Regions from separate parts of the Ligilactobacillus acidipiscis genome, predicted to be linked through region 1. Evidence: a T-box and tRNA genes for the amino acid it is inferred to sense, from the RefSeq annotation. Region 1 holds a T-box; the other holds one or more tRNA genes.
What was found. A T-box is a leader RNA that pairs with one kind of tRNA and senses whether it is charged. The one in region 1 lies ahead of tyrS (tyrosine--tRNA ligase), so its partner is inferred to be a tRNA-Tyr.
Positions count from the first base shown of each region.

Region 2: it encodes a tRNA-Tyr, which carries the amino acid that the T-box ahead of tyrS (tyrosine--tRNA ligase) is inferred to sense. The anticodon was not compared.

Region 1 covers NZ_LT630287.1:1,918,444-1,933,049, reverse strand. The annotation lists gene BQ5903_RS09040 (ISL3 family transposase) at 1-778, shown strand, start outside; gene BQ5903_RS09035 (GntR family transcriptional regulator) at 1,008-1,736, opposite strand; gene BQ5903_RS09030 (hypothetical protein) at 2,366-2,773, shown strand; gene BQ5903_RS09025 (exonuclease SbcCD subunit D) at 2,870-4,006, shown strand; gene BQ5903_RS09020 (AAA family ATPase) at 3,993-7,121, shown strand; gene BQ5903_RS09015 (metal-dependent hydrolase) at 7,159-7,749, shown strand; gene BQ5903_RS09010 (Fur family transcriptional regulator) at 7,886-8,341, shown strand; T-box leader at 8,384-8,575, shown strand; gene tyrS (tyrosine--tRNA ligase) at 8,735-9,988, shown strand; rRNA gene BQ5903_RS09000 (16S ribosomal RNA) at 10,678-12,241, shown strand; tRNA gene BQ5903_RS08995 (tRNA-Ile) at 12,335-12,409, shown strand; tRNA gene BQ5903_RS08990 (tRNA-Ala) at 12,418-12,490, shown strand; rRNA gene BQ5903_RS08985 (23S ribosomal RNA) at 12,662-14,606, shown strand, end outside.
Region 2 covers NZ_LT630287.1:1,712,394-1,726,999, reverse strand. The annotation lists gene ptsP (phosphoenolpyruvate--protein phosphotransferase) at 1-318, shown strand, start outside; gene BQ5903_RS08030 (glycosyltransferase family 4 protein) at 543-1,721, shown strand; gene BQ5903_RS08025 (glycosyltransferase family 4 protein) at 1,745-2,770, shown strand; gene BQ5903_RS08020 (lysylphosphatidylglycerol synthase transmembrane domain-containing protein) at 2,770-3,783, shown strand; gene BQ5903_RS08015 (YkuJ family protein) at 4,007-4,240, shown strand; gene BQ5903_RS08010 (LTA synthase family protein) at 4,343-6,424, shown strand; rRNA gene BQ5903_RS08005 (16S ribosomal RNA) at 7,263-8,827, shown strand; rRNA gene BQ5903_RS08000 (23S ribosomal RNA) at 9,050-11,973, shown strand; rRNA gene rrf (5S ribosomal RNA) at 12,070-12,186, shown strand; tRNA gene BQ5903_RS07990 (tRNA-Asn) at 12,201-12,273, shown strand; tRNA gene BQ5903_RS07985 (tRNA-Ser) at 12,285-12,374, shown strand; tRNA gene BQ5903_RS07980 (tRNA-Glu) at 12,384-12,455, shown strand; tRNA gene BQ5903_RS07975 (tRNA-Val) at 12,460-12,532, shown strand; tRNA gene BQ5903_RS07970 (tRNA-Asp) at 12,543-12,616, shown strand; tRNA gene BQ5903_RS07965 (tRNA-Phe) at 12,660-12,732, shown strand; tRNA gene BQ5903_RS07960 (tRNA-Tyr) at 12,737-12,819, shown strand; tRNA gene BQ5903_RS07955 (tRNA-Trp) at 12,829-12,902, shown strand; tRNA gene BQ5903_RS07950 (tRNA-His) at 12,909-12,981, shown strand; tRNA gene BQ5903_RS07945 (tRNA-Gln) at 12,990-13,061, shown strand; tRNA gene BQ5903_RS07940 (tRNA-Cys) at 13,084-13,154, shown strand; tRNA gene BQ5903_RS07935 (tRNA-Leu) at 13,203-13,287, shown strand; gene BQ5903_RS07930 (ISL3 family transposase) at 13,460-14,606, shown strand, end outside.

The DNA of each region.
Region 1 (14,606 bases):
GCTGCCGACAGCTCTCAGCTTTGACGAATTTCGTTCAACTAAGAACTGCTTTTCTTTTATCTGCATTGACGCAAAAACACATGATTTGGTCGACTTATTGCCAGATCGTCTCTCGCAGACGATCCGCGAGTATTTCACCAATACTTATACACTTTCTGAGCGTCAAAAAGTTCAACTGGTGACCATGGATCTGAATGCACAGTATCAGACTTTCGTCCGTCGTCTTTTTCCTAACGCACTGATCGTCTTTGACCGTTTCCATCTTGTTCAGTTAGCGGGTCGGGCACTTGACCATGAACGGCTGCGTGTTTTAAAAGGGATCAACGACCACCACGACCGCAACTATAAAGTTTTAAAAAGCAACTGGCGCTTATTCCACTTAGCTGAAAATCAACTTGAGACCTCCCAGGTTAAATATTATCGGGGATTAAATGAATACACGACTGCCCAAAATGTGGTCGATCTGGGACTCAAGAATTTTCCACAGTTCGCAGAAAACTATCAGACCTATCAAACGATCTTAACCTTTATTCGCAACCGCGATCGGGCTACTTTACAACAATTAGTTATGAACTACCGTCCCAATGGTACTGAAATGGATACCGTCATAAGGACCATTCAAAAGAACTACTTAGGGATCAGGAACGCTTGTCTCTATGACTACTCTAATGGGCCGTTAGAGGGGATCAATCGCAAGATCAAAGAACTTAAACGTAGCTGTTACGGATTCAGTAACTTAAGGCATTTCTTTATCCGCATCAAATTGATCCATGCCTAAGATAAAAAATTTAGGTCAACACTGTGGGAGGCAGGTGCGGGCCCATTTCGCTACGCTTCGGACCCGCACCTGCCTCCCACCTAAACACTTTAATCTAGCTATGGCAGTAAAAAAAGAACCCTACCATAAAGATAGAGTTCTATGGACCATCAACACTATTTGACAAAGTCCCTTTTATAAACAAAAGGGCCGCTGACCGGCGTGTAAAGCGGTTGGCGAGCCTAATCGTTTAATCTGAAATAGTGACGAAGGTATTGTATTTCATATATTTGTAGTGGAGCCTCATCCGCGAGAATTCAAAGGGAGTTCCATTGTTTAAAAAGAAGATCCCCTCCATGACACCTACGGGTTCGTTTGGCAATAGGTGTAACAGTTTTTGATCATATTTTGTCGATGGCTCTGCAAAAATTGATAGGAATGACTTAGAAACAGTTTGGCCAAATGCTTGCTCTACGTAAGAAAAAATCGAGCCCTCGATTTTCTTGAGTGACAGACTAGGCAAGATCTTGATCGGGATATAGCCAGTCTCGATCATAAAGGGCTGGTCATCAAAGAGCCGCAACCGGTCGATTTTATAAACAAAGTCGTCTGGCCGTAAAAAAAGGTCGCGTTGGATCTCTTCGGTCGGGCGAATGACTTCGAAGTTTAAGACTTTGATCTGAGGGCTTTTGCCGTTCATTTCGAAATTGTCTGAAACACCTAAATTGGAGCTTTCTTCATAATTAAAGACGGATTCATTTTTTAAGTAGAGAGGGTTGATAAAAGTACCTGAACCCCGTTTTTTAAAGATTACGCCGTCGCTTGCCATCCTGGTCAACGCACGCTTGATCGAGCTTCTGCTGACTGAGTATTGTTCGGCCAATGAACGTTCATCAGGCAAACGCATTGAGGAAAATTCCCCTGCGAAAATTTTTTTCTTCAGATCTGCGATGATCTGTTTATATACGAGTTCGGCCATGACAGTCTCCTTTGAATAATTAGGTGAGCAAGTCAGGTTCAAGATAAGGTATTGCAAGAGCAGCAAAATGCTTCTGGAAATCCGAAATTATCTTACTCATCTATACTTTAGTTTGCCACAAGTCTGTGATTTGAACAAGGATATGTGATCAAAAATTTACCGATCAGGAGGTTAAGAACTGTTTAATTAAGCAAAGCCTGGTCAGTTGTGCGGCTGAAAGGTGTAAATAAATTGTGAGCGGCAAATAATTACAGATTTTGTTAAATCTTCGTCAAGAGAAGTTTTATTTGTACTAAATATGCATATAATTAAGGTACAATAACTAAGATGGTTGGTGTAAAAGATGCGGTTATCAATAATATTAATTATCTTGCTGCTTTGCTTAGTTGGTTTACTGATGGTGGTCAGTGCTGCAGGAATGAAAGAGGAAGACGCTTTTGCTGTGAGGTTGCTACTTTATGCGTTGGGACTTATTTGCATAGCAATTGGGTTATATGTCTTATTTAAAATATATTTACCGCAACACTCTGCTTTGTCATTGTTTGTGCCACAGCATTTTATTTAAATGTCACTTTAAACGTGTCTTAAGGTATAATTAAAACTAAATTGAATTACGAGGAGATCCGCTGATGAAAAAAGTAGACCATGAACAACCACAAGCTCCACGCTTTACAGAATTTTTGACTAAACAGTTTGATATTTTCCAACAAAAACAACAAGTTTTTATTGAATATCTTAATGTTCCGCAACCGTTGAGTGCCTGCATTCAAGAGATCGCTCATGCTGCGGGAATGTTTGCCGCTATGGACTTGCTGGCTAAGGCGCAAGACCGGATCGATACTAATGGGACTTTTACATTAAATGATGAAGATACTCATGAGATCGATCTTTTGCATGATCGGTTATTAGATTTTATTTCTAAACAGGTTTTTGCAAATTTTGATGAACGTTTGATCGATCTGTGGCCAGATGAATATGGCGATTTGATCGAAGATGGGTATAATGGTGGGCTTGAAGCAATTTTGAATCAAGGATAGTCTGGCTGATACAGGCAGACTTTAAGAGCAGTGATGCTCTTTTTATGATAAAATTAAGCGAACTAACGTTTGAAAAAAAGGACTGGAGGAAACGAAATGCGTTTTTTACATACAGCAGATTGGCATATTGGCAAGAAACTACACGGTTTTGACTTGCTTGCCGAACAAAAAGACGCTTTTTGCCAAATTAAGCAAATTGCTGCCGCACAAAACGTCGATGCGATCGTGATCGCAGGTGATCTGTATGATCGAGCAGTTGCGAGTGAAGATTCTGTCGCTGTACTAAATAAGATGCTCAAAGAGTTGAATTTAGAGGAAAAGTATCCCTTATTGGCGATCAGCGGTAATCACGACTCGGCGATCCGTTTAGAAACAGGCAGTGAGTGGTATACGGCTACAGAATTTTACCTCAAGACCAAATTTTCTGATGCCTTTGAGCCGGTCACATTGAATGATACACAATTTTTTATGCTGCCTTATTTTCAACCACAGATGGCGCGCAATTATTTTCAAGATGAGTCGCTTAAAAATTTGCCGGAGATCATGGAAAAAGTCGCAGCAGCAATGGTTCAAGAGTTTGATCCGACGAAAAAACATGTTCTGATCGCGCATTTTTTTGCTGCGGGCAGTTCACATACAGATTCAGAAACGATGTTAGAGGTTGGCGGCTTGAACCCAGTCCCGGTCGATCTTTTAGAGGAGTTTGACTATGTTGCTTTAGGACATTTGCATGACAAAAATGCTCTGAAGCACCCTTTTATCCATTATGCAGGTTCGCCTGTTAAATTCTCAATTAGTGAAGCAGAAACACAAAAGGGTGTGTGGATCGTTGATACTGACCCCTATCAGGCGAAGTGGATCCCGTTAAAGCCTCTGAATGATATTCATGTTTTGGAAAATTCTTTTGCTGAATTAACAGACCCTAAACTTTACCGTGCGATCCCCGCAGATGATTACGTCGCGGTGCGTTTAACAGACCGGGCAGTGATCGATGATATCATGAATAAATTACGACATTATTATCCACGGATAATTAGTTTGTCACGGGTAAATGGGCGGGAGAGCCTGATAGCTGATGAAAATAATGGCGGTCAGGTCAATTTAGATCCACTCGAGTTGTTTGAGAGTTTTTTTGAAAAAATGACCGATGAAAAGCCGACCCAGCTGCAAGAGCAGATCGTGCAGGAAAGTTTTGAAGAACTGCAGAAAGGGGATACTTATGAAACCAATTAAACTCCGTATGCAAAACTTTGGGCCGTATGTGGATGAGACCGTTGATTTTGGCGATTTTTTCGATGCGCCGGTTTTTTTGATCAGTGGGAAAACAGGAACAGGCAAAACAACGATTTTTGATGCCATGTGTTTTGCCTTGTTTGGGCGCACGTCCGGCGGTGAACGTGATGCCGAAGAAATGAGATCTGATTTTGCGAGTGATCAAGAACTGACCGAAGTTAGCTTTATATTCGAAGATCATAAAAAAAGTTATCAGATCACTCGTTCACCCAAGCAAACAGTTGCTTCTAGACGGGGTAATGGTCAGACTGTTCGGGCTGCTAAGGTTTCTTTGATCTATCAAGATCCGACTGGTGAAAAACGCGAGATCGACAAGATCAATCAAGCTAATCAGTTTATCAATAATTTATTGAATCTTACTGCGGAACAGTTTTCGCAGATCGTATTACTGCCACAAGGTCAATTTCGGAATTTTTTAGCGGCTGACAGTAATGATAAAGAAACCGTGTTGCGGGAATTATTCGGCACGGAATTTTATCAGCGCTTTGTGGAAAACATCAAGGATCGGACCAAAGAAAGAAGAAACGCTGCCAAACAGCAGCTTGATCACTTGCATGACCTGCAAAAGGTAGCTAATTTTGATGAGCCGGAAAAAGTGGATCCAGAACAACCAGTATTAGATTGGTTAGATTTATTGGCTGCACAGCTCAAGTTACAAAACGAACAGCTCAACAAATACAAGGCCGAAAATGATGTTAACGAGCGAAAGAAAACACAACTGGATCGTTTGTATCAAGCACAGCAGAGTTTGTTAGCTGATCAACAGAAACTGGTTCAATATCAGCAAGAAGCCAAAAAACTTCAGGAAAAAGAAGCAGAGATCACAAAGTTAAAGAAACATGTCCAAGATTTGGAATGGGCTGATCAACAGCAGGGGACTTTGAAAGACCTGACCGATTCTGCTGCTCAACAAATCAAGTTGAAGGCTGAACAAGAAAACGGAAAACAGCGGCAAGGTGAACTAAAAAGTGCCCTGGCAGAAATTGAACAAAAACAATCTATGATCAAGGCTAATGAGCCGCAAATTCTTGCATTTCAGGGTAAGGTTGAAAGGCTAAAAGATAAAGTCAACCTGTATCAAGAGGTAGAAAGACTCCATCAGCAGCAAAGACGTATTGCGACCCAAGTTAAGCTTGCGCAAGAAAAAGTCGCAAACGCCCAAAAAGAGTTGACTGAAAGCAAGCAAAAACAACAAGAACTAACGAAAAAATTGGAGACTTATGCTGACTTACACCAGCAAGCACTTCAACTACAAGAACAAAAACAACGAGTTCATAATTTCGAACAACATTTACAAGAGCTGCAACAGTCTATTTATAAAAAAGAACAGACCACACAGCAGATCGCGGACTTAAAAAAAGAACTCACTGAGTTACGGTTGGCGGCCAAGGCTGCCCAGGACAAATATAATGAGATGGATTCTCAATATGCAGCAGATCAAATAGTGCTCTTGGCGGCTCGGTTAAAACCGGGCACACCTTGTCCTTTGTGCGGGTCGACTGAACATCCGCATCCGGCTGCAAATGTTGCAGTTGCAAAACCTGTGACAAAACAACAGGTCCAAACGGCACAAAAAGAGGCCCAACAAGCTGCTGCAGCTGTTAATACTAAGTGGGGGACTCTTGAAGCCCGCAGTAATTATGTGGACCAACAAAGTAAAGAAATTCAGACACAACAAGAAAAATTAGCTGATAATTTGTCATTAGCGGCTGATTCAAGTTTGGATAAAGTGGTTCAAGCGATAGAAGAAAAGCGTAAGCAGTTAGAGCAAGACGGTCAAAAACAAGAAAAACGCCAGGCCGAAAATGACGCGATGACAACGCAATTGGCTTCATTGCAAGTAGAGCAGCCGCAAATAGAGACTAAAGGCAAAGCTGCTGCTGAAAAATACACTCAGTTACAGATCACTAAGGAAAAATTGCAAACTGAGTGTGAGCAAAAACAGGCGCAACTCCCGCCAGAATATGCCTCCAGTCGGGAACTCAAATCGCAGTTGGATTCCTGGCAAGAAAAGATCAGTGCTCATCAGCACGAAAAAGAACAGGTGCAACAGCAGCTGTCTTCGTTAAATGAACAGTTGGCTGGAGTAGAGTCTGGGTTTAGAGAACGGGCAAAACAACAAGCTGAAGCAATTGAGAAACATGAAAATGCACGTCAAAAGCTGGTCCAAGCCTGTCTTGCCTATAATGAGCAGATGGATCTAAGGAAGCTCACAGCTTTAAACAGTGAATTAAGTACGCTAAGTCAGCTCAGAGATCAGATCCAAGGCTACCAGCAAGAAGTTACTATCAATCAAACTACACAAAAGCAGTTGAAACAGCGGATCGCAGGCCAACCGCAGCCGCAAATCGCTGAAACCAAAAAAGAAATTCAGCAGTTGCAAGTCAAGCAAGACGAGTTATTTCAAAAGCGGAGTTTGGTCAATCATCGGTTTAACCAAAACAAGGAAACGTATCAACATGTCAGTGAGATCTGGCAGCAATATCAAAATGAATTGGAACAAGATCAACAATGGAATCAATTGGCCGATGTTGTTTCTGGTAAAGGCAAGTTGAAATTAAATATTGAAAGATATGTCTTACAAAGCTACTTTAAGCAGGTCTTAGAGGTCGCTAACCAGCGTTTCGCTGAATTGACTGGCGGCCGCTATAGCTTTTGCTTGGATAAAAAGACCGGCAGTTATGCTTCAAATACCGGATTAGAGCTTGATATTTATGATGATAATGCCGGGAAGATCCGTTCAGTTCATACTTTATCCGGCGGTGAAAGTTTTATCGCGGCTTTATGTTTGGCTTTGGCTTTGGGCGAAGTTGTTTCTGCTCAGGCTGGCGGTGTGAGTGTAGAAGCACTATTCGTTGATGAAGGTTTTGGTTCGTTAGACACTGATAGTTTACAGGTTGCTTTGGACGCTTTGAGGGCGATCGAAGGTGAAAATCGCTTGATCGGGATCATTAGTCATGTTACTGAGCTGCGGACAGAGATCCCTGACCAATTGCATGTTTTGTCGGATAATGGCCGGTCAGTCATCAAATATGAACATGAATTTGAGCAGTGAGTTGAAGTGAAATTTTGTAGTATAAAAGGGATCAGTTATGGAGTATAAAACGCATTTAGTATCAACGGTGGTCGTAGGCTTGCCGGTTATGGCAAGTGGCGGACAAGTGGATGTATTGAATATGGGGATGCTGGTATTAGGAAGTTTACTTCCGGATATCGATCATCCGCAATCATTTTTAGGAAAAAGAAATAAAATCGCGAGCGGCCTGACCAATAAGGCATTTGGGCACCGCAAGGCCACTCATTCTTTGGCGGCTTTAGTGCTTGTTTATTGGTTAATGAGCGTGATTGCCGCGCACTATTTGACCAGTCGTGGGATCTATACTCCTTTTTGGCTGACGTTTGGTTATTTATGTCATTTATTAGAAGACAGTTTTTCACGGGATGGTGTTAATTGGTTGTGGCCTAAAAAAAGGAAGGCTATACACGGAGCTCACCAGGTGGTTTTTTATAAGACCGGCGGTTTAGGCGAGTATCTGGTTTTGGGGTTGATGATCTGTTTGCTGGTGATCGAGATCCGCTTGTTGTGGATCGGTCAACTCGACCGTTTGTTGGCTGGCAAGTATCTTACTAACTTGCAAACCTGGCTTTTTTCACTTGACCAGTTTTTACCTTTTATTAAGTGAGAACGTATTTGTTAAAATTTGACTGTGTTTTTTGATAGATTTTTCTTTTTAACTGGTGCTACAATAACAATGTAGTAGGAGTTTTATAAAAATTACAAATACGAAAAATTTTAACAATGAGAAGGGGGCGTAGTTTATGCTCAGAAACCAGGAAATGTTGGTCACTGCAGCTGAAAATCTCAAAGAACACGGTATCAAGAATACACCGCAACGTCAGGCGATTTTAGCTTATTTGATGACTTCGCATGAGCATCCGTCAATTGAAATGATATATGAGCATGTTCGTCAAAGCGGCTTTAGCGTCAGCTTGGCGACTGTTTATAATACGCTTGAATTATTACAAGCTAATAAATTGATCACTGAAGTTGCTCCGGATAATGATGGGCATATGCGCTATGATTATTTGGACAAGCCTCATTATCATGTGATCTGTGTTTCTTGTAATAAGATCGTTGATGTGTTTGATGATTCGTTTAAACAGTTGGAAAAGAAAGCGGCGGTTGAAACAGGTTATCAGATTTATAATAGTCAATATGAAGTTTATGGTCTTTGTCCGGCATGTCAAGCAAAGCAACAAGCAGCGCATGAGTAAAAGACTATTGACTTTTTAGACATGATAGCATAGGATAATTTTAATAATGCAATGAAGTAACGCAGTAGAGTCTTAGGCACTAGTCAAGAGAGCTGATGGTTGCTGGAAATCAGCCTATCCTAAGAACTTGAATTACATTATGGAGCAAGATTCGGTTGATCCCGTTACAGATAGTTAAGGTGACTGCAGCAGTGCAGTAATCTGGGTGGTAACGCGGAAAATTTCGTCCCTGATGTCTTTGAGACATTGGGGGCTTTTTTTGTTTTCAAAAGCCGATGTGGTGATCACTTGGTTCAGCCGACCAAACTAAGGATGGCAATTTGACGTTTTTGGTTTGCAAACAATTGAGCCCATATAGTTAGTATTGATAGAAGCAGAGAGGATGGTAGAATATTGGAAAATATTATTGATGAATTAAGATGGCGTGGAGCTATCAATCAAGTCACAGATGAAGAAGGATTGTACAAACTAGTTAACGATAAGTCGGTTGGCTTATACTGTGGGACAGATCCTACTGGGGATAGTTTGCATATTGGTCATTTGATCCCTTTTATGATGCTTAAAAGATTCCAGATGGCCGGTCATCGTGCTCACATCATTATTGGCGGAGGAACAGGTTCGATCGGCGATCCGTCTGGGCGTAACTCAGAGCGGACTTTGCAATCGATGGAAACTGTTCACCATAACGAAGAAGCTTTGACTGCTCAAATGAAGAAATTGTTTGGTGCTGATAACATTACTGTCGTTAATAATTACGAGTGGTTATCTAAAATCGACTTACTAAGTTTTTTGCGTGATTACGGCAAACTGTTCAACATCAATACAATGCTCAATAAAGAAGTAGTTGCAACTCGTTTGGAAGCCGGGATCTCATTTACTGAGTTTACTTATCAAATCTTGCAGTCCGTTGATTTCCATCATTTGTGGAAAGAACATGATGTGCAGTTGCAGATCGGTGGTGCTGATCAGTGGGGTAATATTACGAGCGGGATCGATCTGATCCATAAAATGGAAGGACAAGAAGCCCAGGCATACGGTTTAACGATCCCACTAATGGTCAAAGCTGATGGAACTAAGTTTGGTAAAACGGCTGGCGGCGCAGTTTGGCTAGATCCAAAGAAGACGACTCCATACGAATTTTATCAGTTCTGGTTGAATCAAGATGATCGTGACGTAGTGAAATACTTGAAGTACTTTACTTTCTTGTCACGCGCAGAGATCGATGAGTTGGCTGAAAAGGTCAAGACTCAACCTGAAAAACGAGAAGCGCAACGTAGGTTAGCTGAAGAAGTAACAGAGTTTGTGCATGGCAAAGACGCTGTTGAACAAGCTGAACGTATTTCGCAGGCACTATTCTCAGGTGATGTTAAGGCTTTGACTGCTGATGATATTGAACAAGGCTTTAAAAATATGCCTTCAGTCGAATGTTCCAGTGAACCGACAAATATTATAGAATGGCTAGTGGATACCGGCATTGAGAAATCTAAACGGCAAGCACGTGAAGATGTCAATAACGGTGCGATCCGGATCAACGGAGATCGTATCAGAGACCTTGAACATGTGATCGATCCAGCGGCTATGTTTGATGGTCGTTTTGTTATAGCTAGACGTGGAAAGAAGCGTTATTTCTTAGCTAATGTTAAGTAAAACCTTAAGTAGATCCGTTTGATCGAAGTAGGGCTCTACTCTTACATAGTTTCTTTTGTTGCAATTTGTAATGAAGTTACGTAAGAGCAGGGCTCTTTTTGTGTTTATATGGTGTGTGATCGGTGCTCTTTAAATTAAAATATAGGTTGAGGGTGCAGTCTTATGTGCTGAGGATAGTTAATTTGTTTTATGGTTGCCGGCAGTTGATCATTGTTATTAGTCGTAAATTTTTAAAAATTTTTTGCATTTTTTAAAGTCGAATTATAGGAAAAAGCAAGGCTATTTCGACTTAAAACTTTATATTTTTTGAAATATTATAGTTTTAAGTTCGTGAATCGAAGAAATTTTGTTATTTTGAATAACTTTAATAAAAAAATGGCAGTTGACGTATTAAGAATTAGCTTGTATATTTATATATGCTGATTGATTAGTTATTAAGTTTCTGATTTTTCTTCACGTTCAGCAAATATTCAATTAAATTTTTTTAAAATTATTGTTGACATTTTTGCTCAGCGTGGTAAACTAATAAAGTTGTCATTTCGGCAACACAGCAAGTAATAATCAAGTGGATCTTTGAAAACTGAACAAAGTTTCGACAAATCAAATGTGTGAGGTCGCTTATCTTAACGATAAGTGCAAACAACATTTGCGAAGTCAATTCGCTAGTAAAATTTATGAGTCACAAACTTTAAAATGAGAGTTTGATCCTGGCTCAGGACGAACGCTGGCGGCGTGCCTAATACATGCAAGTCGAACGCAATCTTTTAACAATGAGTGCTTGCACTCAGCGTTTTAAGTGCGAGTGGCGAACGGGTGAGTAACACGTGGGCAATCTGCCCAAAAGTGGGGGATAACACTTGGAAACAGGTGCTAATACCGCATCAACCGGCTGACCGCATGGTCGGCCGGGCAAAGACGGCGTCAGCTGTCGCTTTTGGATGAGCCCGCGGCGTATTAACTAGTTGGTAAGGTAACGGCTTACCAAGGTGATGATACGTAGCCGAACTGAGAGGTTGATCGGCCACATTGGGACTGAGACACGGCCCAAACTCCTACGGGAGGCAGCAGTAGGGAATCTTCCACAATGGACGCAAGTCTGATGGAGCAACGCCGCGTGTATGAAGAAGGTCTTCGGATCGTAAAATACTGTTGTCAGAGAAGAACACGTGATAGAGTAACTGCTATGACGCTGACGGTATCTGACCAGCAAGTCACGGCTAACTACGTGCCAGCAGCCGCGGTAATACGTAGGTGGCAAGCGTTGTCCGGATTTATTGGGCGTAAAGGGAACGCAGGCGGTCTTTTAAGTCTGATGTGAAAGCCTTCGGCTTAACCGGAGAAGTGCATTGGAAACTGGAAGACTTGAGTGCAGAAGAGGAGAGTGGAACTCCATGTGTAGCGGTGAAATGCGTAGATATATGGAAGAACACCAGTGGCGAAAGCGGCTCTCTGGTCTGTAACTGACGCTGAGGTTCGAAAGCGTGGGGAGCGAACAGGATTAGATACCCTGGTAGTCCACGCTGTAAACGATGAATGCTAGGTGTTGGAGGGTTTCCGCCCTTCGGTGCCGCAGCTAACGCACTAAGCATTCCGCCTGGGGAGTACGATCGCAAGATTGAAACTCAAAGGAATTGACGGGGGCCCGCACAAGCGGTGGAGCATGTGGTTTAATTCGAAGCAACGCGAAGAACCTTACCAGGTCTTGACATCTTTTGACCATCTGAGAGATCAGAATTCCCTTCGGGGACAAAATGACAGGTGGTGCATGGCTGTCGTCAGCTCGTGTCGTGAGATGTTGGGTTAAGTCCCGCAACGAGCGCAACCCTTATTGTCAGTTGCCAGCATTCAGTTGGGCACTCTGGCGAGACTGCCGGTGACAAACCGGAGGAAGGTGGGGATGACGTCAAGTCATCATGCCCCTTATGACCTGGGCTACACACGTGCTACAATGGACGATACAACGAGTCGCGAGACCGCGAGGTTTAGCTAATCTCTGAAAGTCGTTCTCAGTTCGGATCGTAGGCTGCAACTCGCCTACGTGAAGTCGGAATCGCTAGTAATCGCGGATCAGCATGCCGCGGTGAATACGTTCCCGGGCCTTGTACACACCGCCCGTCACACCATGAGAGTTTGTAACACCCAAAGCCGGTGCGGTAACCATTTTGGAGCCAGCCGTCTAAGGTGGGACAGATGATTGGGGTGAAGTCGTAACAAGGTAGCCGTAGGAGAACCTGCGGCTGGATCACCTCCTTTCTAAGGAAAATTACGGAAACTCACACGATTTGTTACATGAAACTTTGTTTGGTTTTGAGAGGTCTACTCTCAATCCATAAATCAATAATTTATGGGCCTATAGCTCAGCTGGTTTAGAGCGCACGCCTGATAAGCGTGAGGTCGATGGTTCGAGTCCATTTAGGCCCATTTGTGATGGGGGTTTAGCTCAGCTGGGAGAGCACCTGCTTTGCAAGCAGGAGGTCAGCGGTTCGATCCCGCTAACCTCCATTGATGACGTTAGTCATCATGGATCCGTTCTTTGAAAACTGAATAACATTTATTTCTTGATCAATAATTTTATTAAACCGAGAACACCGCGTTTGAAAGAGTTTCAAACAAGAATTCAATTATTAAGTATTAAACGCAAACTCATGACCCATTTATCTTTGATAAATGAGAGGTTAAGTTAGGAAGGGCGCATGGTGGATGCCTTGGCACTAGGAGTCGATGAAGGACGTGACTAACTGCGATATGCTTCGGGAAGCTGTAAGTAAGCAATGACCCGGAGATCTCCGAATGGGGCAACCCAATGACTGTAACGAGTTATTATCGCCGGCTGAATACATAGGCCGGTGGAAGACAGACGCAGGGAACTGAAACATCTAAGTACCTGCAGGAAAATAAAGAAATTTCGATTCCCTCAGTAGCGGCGAGCGAACGGGGAACAGCCCAAACCAAGAAGCTTGCTTCTTGGGGTTGTAGGACTGGACATTTGAGTTACCAAGAAAAACTGTAGTCAAACGGCCTGGGAAGGCCGGCTAGAAAGGGTGACAGCCCCGTAGACGAAACAGTTTTTCCTCAGTCCAGGATCCTGAGTACGGCGGAGCACGTGAAACTCCGTCGGAATCCGGGAGGACCATCTCCCAAGGCTAAATACTACCTAGTGACCGATAGTGGACCAGTACCGTGAGGGAAAGGTGAAAAGCACCCCGGGAGGGGAGTGAAACAGTTCCTGAAACCATGTGCCTACAAGTAGTCAGAGCCCGTTAAGGGGTGATGGCGTGCCTTTTGTAGAATGAACCGGCGAGTTACGTTAACGTGCCAGGTTAAGGTGGAAAGACCGGAGCCGCAGCGAAAGCGAGTCTGAACAGGGCGCACGAGTACGTTGACGTAGACCCGAAACCAAGTGACCTACCCATGTCCAGGTTGAAAGTGCGGTAAAACGCACCGGAGGACCGAACCCGTGTATGTTGAAAAATGCTGGGATGAGGTGTGGGTAGCGGTGAAATTCCAAACGAACTTGGAGATAGCTGGTTCTCTCCGAAATAGCTTTAGGGCTAGCCTCGGAAGTTAAGGATCGTGGAGGTAGAGCACTGTTTGGACTAGGGGCCCGTCTTGGGTTACTGAATTCAGATAAACTCCGAATGCCACTGATCTTGTTCCGGGAGTCAGACTGCGAGTGATAAGATCCGTAGTCGAAAGGGAAACAGCCCAGACCACCAATTAAGGTCCCTAAATATGTGTTAAGTGGAAAAGGATGTGGGATCGCACAGACAACTAGGATGTTGGCTCAGAAGCAGCCACCATTCAAAGAGTGCGTAATAGCTCACTAGTCGAGTGATCCTGCGCCGAAAATGTAACGGGGCTAAACACATTACCGAAATTGTGGATCCGACCGTCAGGTCGGGTGGTAGGAGAGCGTTCTAAGGGCGAAGAAGCCGGACCGTCAGGACCGGTGGAGCGCTTAGAAGTGAGAATGCCGGTATGAGTAGCGCAAGGTCAGTGAGAATCTGACCCACCGTATGACTAAGGTTTCCTGGGGAAGGCTCGTCCTCCCAGGGTTAGTCGGGACCTAAGCCGAGGCCGCAAGGCGTAGGCGATGGACAACAGGTGGAGATTCCTGTACTGATCAGATCTGTTTGAGCAATGGAGGGACGCAGGAGGCTAACGGAGCGTGCAGCTGGAATTGCACGTCCAAGCAGCGAGTCGCAAAACGAGTGAAAGGCTTGTTTTGGTGGTAGATGAGCTGTGATGGGGAGCGAAATTTAAGTAGCGAAGGAAGTCATGTCACACTGCCGAGAAAAGCTTCTAGCGAGGATCTGATCACCCGTACCGCAAACCGACACAGGTAGTCGAGGAGAGTATCCTCAGGTGAGCGAGTGAACTCTCGTTAAGGAACTCGGCAAAATGACCCCGTAACTTCGGGAGAAGGGGTGCTGGTCGACAGACCAGCCGCAGTGAATAGGCCCAGGCGACTGTTTATCAAAAACACAGGTTTCTGCAAAATCGTAAGATGACGTATAGGGGCTGACGCCTGCCCGGTGCTGGAAGGTTAAGAGGATGAGTTAGCGCAAGCGAAGCTCAGAATCGAAGCCCCAGTAAACGGCGGCCGTAACTATAACGG
Region 2 (14,606 bases), 210 kb from region 1:
AACGAACACGTTTCATACTTGTATCAACCATATAATCCTTCATTGTTACGTTTGATCAAGAATATCATCGATGCTTCCCATAAGGAAGGCAAATGGACTGGCATGTGTGGTGAAATGGCCGGCGATCAAGTCGCTGTTCCATTGCTTGCAGGTTTAGGATTAGATGAGTATTCAATGAGTGCAACTTCAATTTTGAAGACTCGTAGCTTGTTGAAGAAACTTGACACAAACAAGATGAAAGAATTAGCTGATAAAGCTGTGACTGAATGTGAAACAACTGAAGAAGTTGTTGATTTAGTACACAAGTATACTGACTAATTACAAATAAATTAGAGGTTCGAATAACTCGCATTTTGTGGGCTTATTCGAGCTTTTTTTGTTGTAAACAGTTTGACAAGTAAGTGGAAGACTGTATAATCAGCTTTGTCGTTTTTAAAATAAATTGTTTAAGAAAAGATTGTGTTAACAGGCATTTAGTTGCTTATAGTTGTCGAAAACAATATAATGATACTTGACTATTATTCAGACTAAGGGGGATCACCGTGAATATAGGTATATTTACAGATACATATTATCCGCAAGTCAGCGGTGTTGCGACTTCGATCAAAACATTGCGTGAACAACTAGAGAGTTTGGGGAATAATGTGTACATTTTTACAACAACGGACCCTAAGGTCGATCAAAACGTTTTTGAAAGAAATGTTTTTCGATTTACGAGTCTTCCTTTCATTTCGTTTACGGATCGCAGGATCGCTGTCCGTGGTCTTTTTCAAGCGTATGAGATCGCCAAAGAGCTCAACTTGGATCTGGTTCACACACAGACAGAATTTTCAATGGGAATGATCGGCAAGTTTGTTGCTAAAAATTTGAAGATCCCATGCGTGCATACTTACCATACGATGTATGAGGATTATTTACATTATGTGATGAAAGGCAAAGTTTTACGGCCTTCGCATGTTAAACAGCTCAGTAAAACTTATTGCGAGCACATGGCGGGAATAGTCGCACCTAGTACCCGTGTCTTGGATACTTTGACCGGTTATGGTGTCAAAGAGCCGATTTCGGTTATTCCCACAGGAGTAGATGTCAGAAAATTTTCTGGGCCAAAAAATACGAAGTTACGGGAAAAATATGATATTTCTTCGAAGACGCCTTTAATGTTAACGTTGAGTCGAGTCGCCTATGAAAAGGATATTGATCGGTTGATTGATGCATTCCCTGAGATCCAAAAACAAGTCCCAGGAGTGAAATTGATGATTTGCGGTGATGGTCCAGCTAAGGACCAACTAAGTCAACAAGTTGCGCAGATGGGTTTGACTGACAAAATCATTTTTACTGGAGAGATCGATCACGATGATGTACCTGCTTATTATCATATGGCAGATCTCTTTGTTTCTACTTCTATTTCAGAATCACAGGGATTAACTTTTATCGAAGCCATTGCTGCCGGTTTAAAAGTTGTTGCTGCTAGTGGCCCATATACAGATGATTTGTTGGATAACTTAAATATTGGGACTATTTTTGAAACCCCAGTGCAATTTGTCCAAGAAGTGGTCAAATATTTGAATGAACCGGCCAAGTTTAATGATCAAAGGTTTCGCGAGGAAAAAATTGCCAGTATTTCGGCAGAAAATTTTGGCGAACAGATCATGCAGTTTTATCAGGATAGTTTTACTTTCTTTGCTGAGGCTCAAGCGAGTCGTTCAAGAGAAAGTATTTAAAGTTTTGTGTAGGAGCGATCAACATGTTAACAATCCGTATGTATTCGTCCGCGGCTAAAGTCGACGGACAAGGAGTGGGCAGCGCTTACTCTGAATTGATCGATTTATTGGAAAAACATTATCCGACCGAGATAAACTTGATCGTTAATCGTTTTGGCAGTGCTGACGTTAGTCATTATCACACGATCGACCCGCAGTTTTACTTATCGACATTTTCGCCGAAAAGTGGTCGGAAGGTAGGTTACGTTCACTTTTTGCCGGAAACGATGAAGGGCAGTCTGCAAATGCCCGCATTGGCTGCCAAGGTCTTTAATTCATATATGATTTCTTTTTATAAGAGGATGGACGCTTTGGTAGTGGTCAATCCGTCGTTTATTCCAAAATTAGTTGCATATGGGATCGCTAAGAATAAGATCACCTATATCCCTAATTTTGTATCTAAAAAAGAATTTTATCCGTTGAAGCAGGAGCAAAAAAATAAACTGCGTGCTAAACATGGCTTAGATCCTCATAAATTTACAGTGATCGGGGTCGGTCAGGTTCAGGCACGTAAGGGGCTTTTTGATTTTATTAAATTAGCGCAACAATTACCTGATGTGCAATTCGTCTGGGTTGGCGGCTTTTCTTTCGGGAAGATGACTGATGGATATAACGAACTCAAGAAGGTCGTCGATGATCCGCCAGCTAATTTATTTTTCCCGGGAATAGTAGCACGGCAGGAAATGAATGAGTACTATAATTTAGCCGATCTGTTCTTGTTGCCTTCTTACAATGAATTGTTCCCGATGAGTGTATTGGAAGCTTTTAGTTGTGAAGTGCCAGTATTGTTACGTGATCTGGAGCTGTATCATTCAATTTTAACTGGTTATTATGAACCGGCTGTTGATGTCGTCCAGATGAAAGCTAAAATTGAGCACTTTAAGGCTGATCGACAAGCTTTAGGTGAGTTGAAGGATAAAGCTGTTCGTGCTTCTGCTTATTACAATGAAGATCATATGGCTGAAGTTTGGCGTGAATATTATACAGGACAAGCAAAGTTGGGCCGCTGATGAATTGGAAAAATAAGTTGAGCTTATTAGTTGTCATACTAGTAGGTGTGGGAATTTTTATCTATTCGATGAAAGATGTACCGTTCCATATTATCAGACATGAGCTTGCTGATCTGAGATGGTACTGGTTGATCTTTGCAGTGCTGTGTATGCTGATCTCCTTATTGTTTGAGGGAGCGATCGTCTATGTGTTATTAAAGAAGCAGTATCCTGGCTTTCGCTTTCGAGATGCTTTTCGGGTACCATTGATCGAACAATTATTTAACGGTATCACCCCTTTTCAAAGCGGTGGCCAGCCTGCGCAGCTGTTCGCATTATTACAGTCTGGGATCGATGCGGGCCGTGCAGCTTCTAAAATGTTGATGAAATTCGTGGTTTATCAATCGATGATAGTCGTGTGCTTTTTGATTAGTTTGGTAGCACAATTTCATTACTTAGCAGCAAAATTGCATGCTTTATCTGCCCTTGTGATTTTTGGATTCTCAATTCATTTTTTTGTAATTGCTGGGCTGTTAATGATCATGTACTGGCATTCTTTTACGAAAAAGCTTGTTGGGGTTTGCCTAAAACCTGTGAAGTGGTGGGCGAAACCAGAGACTTATCAGCGTTACAATGCTTATTTCACCGAAAAAATCGATAATTTTTACCTTGAAAGTTTAAGCCTACGCGATGATCCACTTACATTGGTCAAGGTCAGTTTGTTAACTTTAGGACAGCTTTTATTTTACTATGTCATCCCATACTTTATTTTACTTTCTTTAAGGGTGACTAATATTGATCCGTTGACGGTCGTTGGTATGCACATTTTGATCGTAATGATTATTTCGTTGTTTCCATTACCGGGTGGATTAGGCGGCGCTGAGTTTAGCTTTTCTGTTATTTTTGCTACCTTTTTGACCCAAAATGGGAAAGTCGTCTTAGCAATGATACTTTGGCGTTTGATCACATATTATTTAGGAATGTTTTTGGGAATGGGCGGTTTGGCTGTGGAACCTTATAGGATCAAGCAGTGAGTTCTTCCAAGCTTCAGTTTTTAACTGGGGCTTTTTTTGAACGATTGGGTTTTGCTGCTTGTTAAGTACTAGTAAAAAAAGAGGCCAAATCGACCTAATTTAAGAATTTCAATTTTATTTTGTTTAAGAAAATGTTATTATCGTTTTTGTATGTAATAGATATATCAGATAGTTTTGTCTGGTACCTATTTAGCAGTTTTAAAGAGTGGAAAAGGGGTTTGTCATGGAAAATTCACAATTAGTTGCGATTATTTCGCGCTTGGATGCAATGATCAAGAGTGCCGATGATGAAGTAGTTTCAAGACGTTTTGAAAAAGAAGGGGAAGAACGTGGTGTAGTTACTTACGACCCGAAAGCAAACGCCTTTGAATTAGAAGAGATCAGTACCAAACAAAAATTTCAATTCGATAACATTGATCTAGCTGCAATAGAAATTTACGACTTGCTTGATTATTGATTATTAAGTTAAACTGAAGATATTGTATTTTCAGTTTTTCTTTTTTATTAATCCTTTATACTTGTCAGCAGGCAAGTTTTTAATTTGGAGGAATTTTGTAAAATGAATTCGTTTTTTAAAAAAACACGGCAAGTTTTAAGTAACAGAGCAGGTTTTTTCTGGCTAGTCCTTTTTTTATTCTGGCTTAAAACATACCTTGCTTATCAAAATAACTTTACTTTAGGTGTTAATAACACAATGCAGCAATTTTTGCTGTTATTAAATCCGCTTCCTGTTGGATTACTTTTGATAGGTATTGGTTTATATTTTGGCGGCAAAAAGTCTTATTGGATCGAGATCATTGTGAGTCTGATCCAATCCACTTGGCTATTCGCTAATACATTATATTATCGTGAGTTCTCAGATTTCTTATCATTTGGTATTATTAAATCTTCTAGCTCCGTTTCAAATAATCTGGGTTCTAGTATTTTAGAGATCATTCATCCGACTGACTTTTTGTTATTCTTGGATGTTGTGATCCTGATATTGATGATGTCGTTTAAGGTGATCCAGCCTGATCAGTCCCGTCCTAAGAGACGTTATGGTGCCATTACTTCAGTTATTGCCATTGTTTTATTTGGGATCAACTTGAGCTTGGCAGAAGGCGACCGTTCGCAATTATTGACCCGAACTTTTGATAATAACTATATTGTCAAGTACTTAGGCGTTGATTTTTTTGCCGGATATTCAGCTTATCAAACGCATCAGCAAACATCTACTAGAAAAAATGCCAATAGTAGTGATGTGGACAAGGTCTTGGATTTCGTCAACAAAAATCGTTCGCAGCCGAATGTGTCGTATTATGGCAAAGAAAAAGGCAAAAATGTCTTTATTTTCCATCTGGAAAGTTTCCAGCAATTCTTGATAAATTACAAATCTGATGGCGAAGAAGTGACACCGAATATCAACCGGTTCTATGCGGATCAACATACCATGTCTTTTGATAATTTCTTTAATCAGGTTGGTCAAGGTAAAACATCTGATGCGGAAACGATGTTAGAAACTTCTTTATATGGTTTGCCTTCTGGTTCTAGTATGACATCTTACGGTTCTTCTAATACCTACCAGGCTTTACCAGCGTTTTTAGATCAAAGAGGATATGCAACAGCTTCAATGCATGGCGATGTGGGTAGTTTTTGGAATCGTGATAATACCTATAAGTCATGGGGCTATCAGTACTTTTTTGACTCGGCTTATTTCGATGATAAAGATGATTATAATAATGGCTATGGGATGAAAGATAAGATTTTTCTGAAGCAGTCTGCTAAGTATCTCGAGCAGTTGCCGCAGCCGTTTTATGCTAAGATCATTACTGTTACTAACCATTACCCATATGATTTGGATAAGCAGAATCAATCGATCGCTAAGACCAAGACTGGTGACAAAACCGTTGATGGCTACGTTCAAACTGCTCATTATCTAGATCAAGCGTTTGGCGAATTCATTAATTATCTCAAGAAGTCAGGCTTGTATGATGATTCGATGATCGTTGCTTATGGTGATCACTATGGTATTTCCAATAATCATCCAAAAGCATTGGCAAAGCTTTTAGGTAAGAAGTCTGTCTCTAAATACGACTTAGCGATGTTAGAGAAAGTTCCGTTTATGATCCATTCTAATAATTTGCAAGGTGGGGTCAATCATACATACGGCGGTGAGATCGACGTGATGCCGACGTTAATGGACCTTTTGGGTATTAAAGATGATGATACTATTCAACTAGGCAATGATCTGCTGTCGACTAATAGAAATCAGACAGTTGCTTTCCGGAACGGGGACTTTGTTTCTCCTGATTTAAGTAAACTTGGCAGTAAGGTTTATGATAACCAGGGTAAGAAGATAGACACTAAGAAGCTGACTGCCCAGCAAAAGCAGATTTTAAAAGAGCAACAAGATCATACTGATAAGTCGCTGTCAATGTCTGACAAGATCACAACTGGGGATTTATTACGTTTCTACACGCCACAGGACTTTAACAAAGTGGATAAATCGCAGTATAAATATAAATATTCAGACGGGATCAAAGCATTGAAGAAGGCACGTCGTGAGAAGAAATCTAGTTTGATAGATCAAAATGGCGGAAAGTCCACTCAAGATCTGTATGAAACTGATGCTCCTGAATTAAAAGATGATGACAATAAATAAAATAGATTTTTTTTAACAGTCCCTTACTTATTTGGGGGCTGTTTTTTTGTTGCCGTTCGGCTGCACAAGAGACGTTTTTTTTATTGCAAGAAATTGGCGGAGGAAGATTATGTGTACTGGCTGATCCGTAGCAGTTATCTGAATTCATGGTTTTGAGAGTCTGTTAACGAATTGATCAAATAGTTTTTAGCCGCTTTATGCTGTCCTTGAGATGGCTAATAAGTCAGAGACAAACTTTTTGATGAACGATCTGGTGGGTCTGCTTTTAAATAATAGTCAACGAAATATTGATTATTTAATTTTTAGCAGTGGAGTGTTACGGATCATTTACAGTAAAAAAGAACATTTTTCCGTTTTTAAATACCTAGGACAGCAAAAGACAAACATTATTTTAGATTTCCGGTTTTTTTGTTAGCATCAATAAATTTAAATTTAGAAATGCAAAAAAGTTATTGACGAAGTCTCGAAATGTTGCTAAGATAGTATTTGTCGCTAAGGCGCTGTGGCAGTTTGAATTTCTTTGAAATTTGTTGTTGACAGCGTCGCAATCGACATTGTATAATGTTTAAGTTGTCGATTTTACTTATTCTAGAGTATTATTGATATTTTAGTAATTAAGTAAGACACTTACAATTTTTTCATAATAAAGATTGAAATAAATGTTTGACAATTGTTTCAAACAATGATAAAATATACTTTGTTGTGAAATGACAAGTAGATCTTTGAAAACTGAACAAAGTTTCGACAAATCAAATGTGTGAGGTCGCTTATCTTAATGATAAGTGCAAACAACATTTGCGAAGTCAATTCGCTAGTAAAATTTATGAGTCACAAACTTTAAAATGAGAGTTTGATCCTGGCTCAGGACGAACGCTGGCGGCGTGCCTAATACATGCAAGTCGAACGCAATCTTTAGCCACTGAGTGCTTGCACTCAGCAGTTAAAGTGCGAGTGGCGAACGGGTGAGTAACACGTGGGCAATCTGCCCAAAAGTGGGGGATAACACTTGGAAACAGGTGCTAATACCGCATCAACCGGCTGACCGCATGGTCGGCCGGGCAAAGACGGCGTCAGCTGTCGCTTTTGGATGAGCCCGCGGCGTATTAACTAGTTGGTAAGGTAACGGCTTACCAAGGTGATGATACGTAGCCGAACTGAGAGGTTGATCGGCCACATTGGGACTGAGACACGGCCCAAACTCCTACGGGAGGCAGCAGTAGGGAATCTTCCACAATGGACGCAAGTCTGATGGAGCAACGCCGCGTGTATGAAGAAGGTCTTCGGATCGTAAAATACTGTTGTCAGAGAAGAACACGTGATAAAGTAACTGTTATCGCGCTGACGGTATCTGACCAGCAAGTCACGGCTAACTACGTGCCAGCAGCCGCGGTAATACGTAGGTGGCAAGCGTTGTCCGGATTTATTGGGCGTAAAGGGAACGCAGGCGGTCTTTTAAGTCTGATGTGAAAGCCTTCGGCTTAACCGGAGAAGTGCATTGGAAACTGGAAGACTTGAGTGCAGAAGAGGAGAGTGGAACTCCATGTGTAGCGGTGAAATGCGTAGATATATGGAAGAACACCAGTGGCGAAAGCGGCTCTCTGGTCTGTAACTGACGCTGAGGTTCGAAAGCGTGGGGAGCGAACAGGATTAGATACCCTGGTAGTCCACGCTGTAAACGATGAATGCTAGGTGTTGGAGGGTTTCCGCCCTTCGGTGCCGCAGCTAACGCACTAAGCATTCCGCCTGGGGAGTACGATCGCAAGATTGAAACTCAAAGGAATTGACGGGGGCCCGCACAAGCGGTGGAGCATGTGGTTTAATTCGAAGCAACGCGAAGAACCTTACCAGGTCTTGACATCTTTTGACCATCTGAGAGATCAGAAATTCCCTTCGGGGACAAAATGACAGGTGGTGCATGGCTGTCGTCAGCTCGTGTCGTGAGATGTTGGGTTAAGTCCCGCAACGAGCGCAACCCTTATTGTCAGTTGCCAGCATTCAGTTGGGCACTCTGGCGAGACTGCCGGTGACAAACCGGAGGAAGGTGGGGATGACGTCAAGTCATCATGCCCCTTATGACCTGGGCTACACACGTGCTACAATGGACGATACAACGAGTCGCGAGACCGCGAGGTTTAGCTAATCTCTGAAAGTCGTTCTCAGTTCGGATCGTAGGCTGCAACTCGCCTACGTGAAGTCGGAATCGCTAGTAATCGCGGATCAGCATGCCGCGGTGAATACGTTCCCGGGCCTTGTACACACCGCCCGTCACACCATGAGAGTTTGTAACACCCAAAGCCGGTGCGGTAACCATTTTGGAGCCAGCCGTCTAAGGTGGGACAGATGATTGGGGTGAAGTCGTAACAAGGTAGCCGTAGGAGAACCTGCGGCTGGATCACCTCCTTTCTAAGGAAAATTACGGAAACTCACACGATTTGTTACATGAAACTTTGTTTGGTTTTGAGAGGTCTACTCTCAGATCCGTTCTTTGAAAACTGAATAACATTTATTTCTTGATCAATAATTTTATTAAACCGAGAACACCGCGTTTGAAAGAGTTTCAAACAAGAATTCAATTATTAAGTATTAAACGCAAACTCATGACCCATTTATCTTTGATAAATGAGAGGTTAAGTTAGGAAGGGCGCATGGTGGATGCCTTGGCACTAGGAGTCGATGAAGGACGTGACTAACTGCGATATGCTTCGGGAAGCTGTAAGTAAGCAATGACCCGGAGATCTCCGAATGGGGCAACCCAATGACTGTAACGAGTTATTATCGCCGGCTGAATACATAGGCCGGTGGAAGACAGACGCAGGGAACTGAAACATCTAAGTACCTGCAGGAAAATAAAGAAATTTCGATTCCCTCAGTAGCGGCGAGCGAACGGGGAACAGCCCAAACCAAGAAGCTTGCTTCTTGGGGTTGTAGGACTGGACATTTGAGTTACCAAGAAAAACTGTAGCCAAACGGCCTGGGAAGGCCGGCTAGAAAGGGTGACAGCCCCGTAGGCGAAACAGTTTTTCCTCAGTCCAGGATCCTGAGTACGGCGGAGCACGTGAAACTCCGTCGGAATCCGGGAGGACCATCTCCCAAGGCTAAATACTACCTAGTGACCGATAGTGGACCAGTACCGTGAGGGAAAGGTGAAAAGCACCCCGGGAGGGGAGTGAAACAGTTCCTGAAACCATGTGCCTACAAGTAGTCAGAGCCCGTTAAGGGGTGATGGCGTGCCTTTTGTAGAATGAACCGGCGAGTTACGTTAACGTGCCAGGTTAAGGTGGAAAGACCGGAGCCGCAGCGAAAGCGAGTCTGAACAGGGCGCACGAGTACGTTGACGTAGACCCGAAACCAAGTGACCTACCCATGTCCAGGTTGAAAGTGCGGTAAAACGCACCGGAGGACCGAACCCGTGTATGTTGAAAAATGCTGGGATGAGGTGTGGGTAGCGGTGAAATTCCAAACGAACTTGGAGATAGCTGGTTCTCTCCGAAATAGCTTTAGGGCTAGCCTCGGAAGTTAAGGATCGTGGAGGTAGAGCACTGTTTGGACTAGGGGCCCGTCTTGGGTTACTGAATTCAGATAAACTCCGAATGCCACTGATCTTGTTCCGGGAGTCAGACTGCGAGTGATAAGATCCGTAGTCGAAAGGGAAACAGCCCAGACCACCAATTAAGGTCCCTAAATATGTGTTAAGTGGAAAAGGATGTGGGATCGCACAGACAACTAGGATGTTGGCTCAGAAGCAGCCACCATTCAAAGAGTGCGTAATAGCTCACTAGTCGAGTGATCCTGCGCCGAAAATGTAACGGGGCTAAACACATTACCGAAATTGTGGATCCGACCGTCAGGTCGGGTGGTAGGAGAGCGTTCTAAGGGCGAAGAAGCCGGACCGTCAGGACCGGTGGAGCGCTTAGAAGTGAGAATGCCGGTATGAGTAGCGCAAGGTCAGTGAGAATCTGACCCACCGTATGACTAAGGTTTCCTGGGGAAGGCTCGTCCTCCCAGGGTTAGTCGGGACCTAAGCCGAGGCCGCAAGGCGTAGGCGATGGACAACAGGTGGAGATTCCTGTACTGATCAGATCTGTTTGAGCAATGGAGGGACGCAGGAGGCTAACGGAGCGTGCAGCTGGAATTGCACGTCCAAGCAGCGAGTCGCAAAACGAGTGAAAGGCTTGTTTTGGTGGTAGATGAGCTGTGATGGGGAGCGAAATTTAAGTAGCGAAGGAAGTCATGTCACACTGCCGAGAAAAGCTTCTAGTGAGGATCTGATCACCCGTACCGCAAACCGACACAGGTAGTCGAGGAGAGTATCCTCAGGTGAGCGAGTGAACTCTCGTTAAGGAACTCGGCAAAATGACCCCGTAACTTCGGGAGAAGGGGTGCTGGTCGACAGACCAGCCGCAGTGAATAGGCCCAGGCGACTGTTTATCAAAAACACAGGTTTCTGCAAAATCGTAAGATGACGTATAGGGGCTGACGCCTGCCCGGTGCTGGAAGGTTAAGAGGATGAGTTAGCGCAAGCGAAGCTCAGAATCGAAGCCCCAGTAAACGGCGGCCGTAACTATAACGGTCCTAAGGTAGCGAAATTCCTTGTCGGGTAAGTTCCGACCCGCACGAAAGGCGTAACGATCTGGGCACTGTCTCAACGAGAGACTCGGTGAAATTATAATACCCGTGAAGATGCGGGTTACCCGCGACAGGACGGAAAGACCCCATGGAGCTTTACTGTAGCTTGATATTGGGTGTTCGTGCAACTTGTACAGGATAGGTAGGAGCCGTAGAAAACGGGACGCTAGTCTCGTTGGAGGCAGTGGTGGGATACTACCCTCGTTGTATGAACACTCTAACCCGCGCCGGTTGATCCCGGCGGGAGACAGTGTCTGGTAGGCAGTTTGACTGGGGCGGTCGCCTCCCAAAAGGTAACGGAGGCGCCCAAAGGTTCCCTCAGAATGGTTGGAAATCATTCGCAGAGTGTAAAGGCAGAAGGGAGCTTGACTGTGAGACTTACAAGTCGAGCAGGGACGAAAGTCGGGCTTAGTGATCCGGTGGTTCCGTATGGAAGGGCCATCGCTCAACGGATAAAAGCTACCCTGGGGATAACAGGCTTATCTCCCCCAAGAGTCCACATCGACGGGGAGGTTTGGCACCTCGATGTCGGCTCATCGCATCCTGGGGCTGTAGTCGGTCCCAAGGGTTGGGCTGTTCGCCCATTAAAGCGGTACGCGAGCTGGGTTCAGAACGTCGTGAGACAGTTCGGTCCCTATCCGTCGCGGGCGTAGGAAATTTGCGAGGATCTGTCCTTAGTACGAGAGGACCGGGATGGACACACCGCTGGTGTACCAGTTGTCTTGCCCAAGGCAGCGCTGGGTAGCTAAGTGTGGATGAGATAAACGCTGAAAGCATCTAAGTGCGAAACTCGCCTCAAGATCAGATTTCCCATTCCTTTATGGAAGTAAGACCCCTGAGAGATGATCAGGTAGATAGGATGGAAGTGGAAGTGCCGTGAGGCATGGAGCGGACCATTACTAATCGGTCGAGGACTTAACCAACGAGTCGCGTGTGTGGGCTCGGTGAGATAAAAGCAGTGAGAAATGAATGTTAGTCAGTTTTGAGGGAACGGATCTCTCAAAGAAAAAAAACACAAGTGCGGTGGCGATAGCACGAAGGCTACACCTGTTCCCATGCCGAACACAGCAGTTAAGCTTCGTCACGCCAAGAGTAGTTGGGGGATCGCCCCCTGTGAGGGTAGGTAGCTGCCGCGCTTTGTTTTTGTTATTCCGGCATAGCTCAGTTGGTAGAGCATCTGACTGTTAATCAGGGTGTCGACGGTTCGAGTCCGCCTGCCGGAGTTTTTATTGATGGAGAGCTGTCCGAGTGGCTTAAGGAGCATGATTGGAAATCATGTAAGGGGGCATGCCCTCCTTCAAGGGTTCGAATCCCTTGCTCTCCGTAGATAAATGACCCGTTGGTCAAGTGGTTAAGACACCGCCCTTTCACGGCGGTAACATGGGTTCAAATCCCGTACGGGTCATATTGGAGGATTAGCTCAGTTGGGAGAGCGTCTGCCTTACAAGCAGAGGGTCACAGGTTCGAGCCCTGTATCCTCCATAAATAATTCGGTCCTATGGTGTAGGGGTTTATCACGCCTGCCTGTCACGCAGGAGATCGCCGGTTCAAATCCGGCTAGGACCGTTAGGATAAGATTTCATCTTATTCATTTAAAATTGATGTAAATGGCTCGGTAGCTCAGTCGGTAGAGCAATGGATTGAAGCTCCATGTGTCGGCGGTTCGATTCCGTCCCGCGCCATTATGGAAGGGTAGCGAAGTCTGGCTAAACGCGGCGGACTGTAAATCCGCTCCTTCGGGTTCGGTGGTTCGAATCCACTCCCTTCCATCAATTTATAGGGATATAGTTCAAGGGCAGAACAACGGTCTCCAAAACCGTCGATGCGGGTTCGATTCCTGCTATCCCTGCCAGTTATGGCGGTAGTGGTGAAGTGGTTAACACACCGGATTGTGGCTCCGGCACGCGTGGGTTCGACCCCCACCTACCGCCCTTATTATTGGGGTATAGCCAAGTGGTAAGGCATGGGACTTTGACTCCCACATGCGCTGGTTCGAATCCAGCTATCCCAATAAGGGTTTGTTCCTTTAGAATGGCGGTATAGCCAAGTGGTAAGGCAGAGGTCTGCAAAACCTTCATCACCGGTTCAAATCCGGTTACCGCCTTTAGTTGCTTTAGGCGCTAACATATAGTATAATTATTTTTGTTGATATGCCGGTGTGGCGGAATTGGCAGACGCGCTGGACTCAAAATCCAGTTCCCGTTGAGGGAGTATCGGTTCGACCCCGATCACCGGTATTTTTTATACATTTTATCAGTAGTAAACGCCTAGAAATAGGCGTTTTTCTTTGGGTCTAAACTTTTTAGTGTTGATGAGCGTTCATCAGCACTATTTTTGTACAAAAAAGGACATCATTTGTCCTCATATGCTACGATTAAAGCGATAAAACCAAATCAAAGCGAGGTATAAATGATGTCCCAAACTGATTCTATCCTAAATTTACTCAATATCCAAGACCCAAATATCAAAATTTCAGCTTGTACTGATTTTTCACAGGCCGGAGTTCACGAAAAACTGCTTTCAGCTACGCTGACTTACCCCGTCGAACGCTGTGTTAATTGTGGTTCCACGAATCTTGTTCAGAATGGGACCCGCCTGACCAAGATGAAACTGCCCAGCCTAGGTGAACAACCGCTCCGCATGAACCTGCGCAAACAGCGTTATCTGTGCCGAACTTGCCACCATACTTTTAGCGCGCAGACGCAGCTCGCTCCGCCTCGGCACTCGATCACCCGCCAAGCAGTCCACGAAATCGCGACTTTAGCTAAGAACTCACTGCCAGTCAAGACGATCAGCCAGGCCGTGGGGATCTCAGCTTCCTCGGTTCAACGGATCTTGTATAAGGATCAGCGGGCTTTAGTAACGCCCAAAGAGCTGCCGACAGCTCTCAGCTTTGACGAATTTCGTTCAACTAAGAACTGCTTTTCTTTTATCTGCATTGACGCAAAAACACATGATTTGGTCGCCTTATTGCCAGATCGTCTCTCGCAGACGATCCGCGAGTATTTCACCAATACTTATACACTTTCTGAGCGTCAAAAAGTTCAACTGGTGACCATGGATCTGAATGCACAGTATCAGACTTTCGTCCGTCGTCTTTTTCCTAACGCACTGATCGTCTTTGACCGTTTCCATATTGTTCAGTTAGCGGGTCGGGCACTTGACCATGAACGGCTGCGTGTTTTAAAAGGGATCAACGACCACCACGACCGCAACTATAAAGTTTTAAAAAGCAACTGGCGCTTATTCCACTTAGCTGAAAATCAACTTGAGACCTCCCAGGTTAAATATTATCGGGGATTAAATGAATACACGACTGCCCAAAATGTGGTCGATCTGGGACTCAAGAATTTTCCACAGTTCGCAGAAAACTATCAGACCTATCAAACGATCTTAACCTTTATTCGCAACCGCGATCGGGCTACTTTACAACAATTAGTTATGAACTACCGTCCCAATGGTACTGAAATGGATACCGTCATGAGGACCATTCAAAAGAACTACTTAGGGATCAGGAACGCTTGTCTCTATGACTACTCTAATGGGCCGTTAGAGG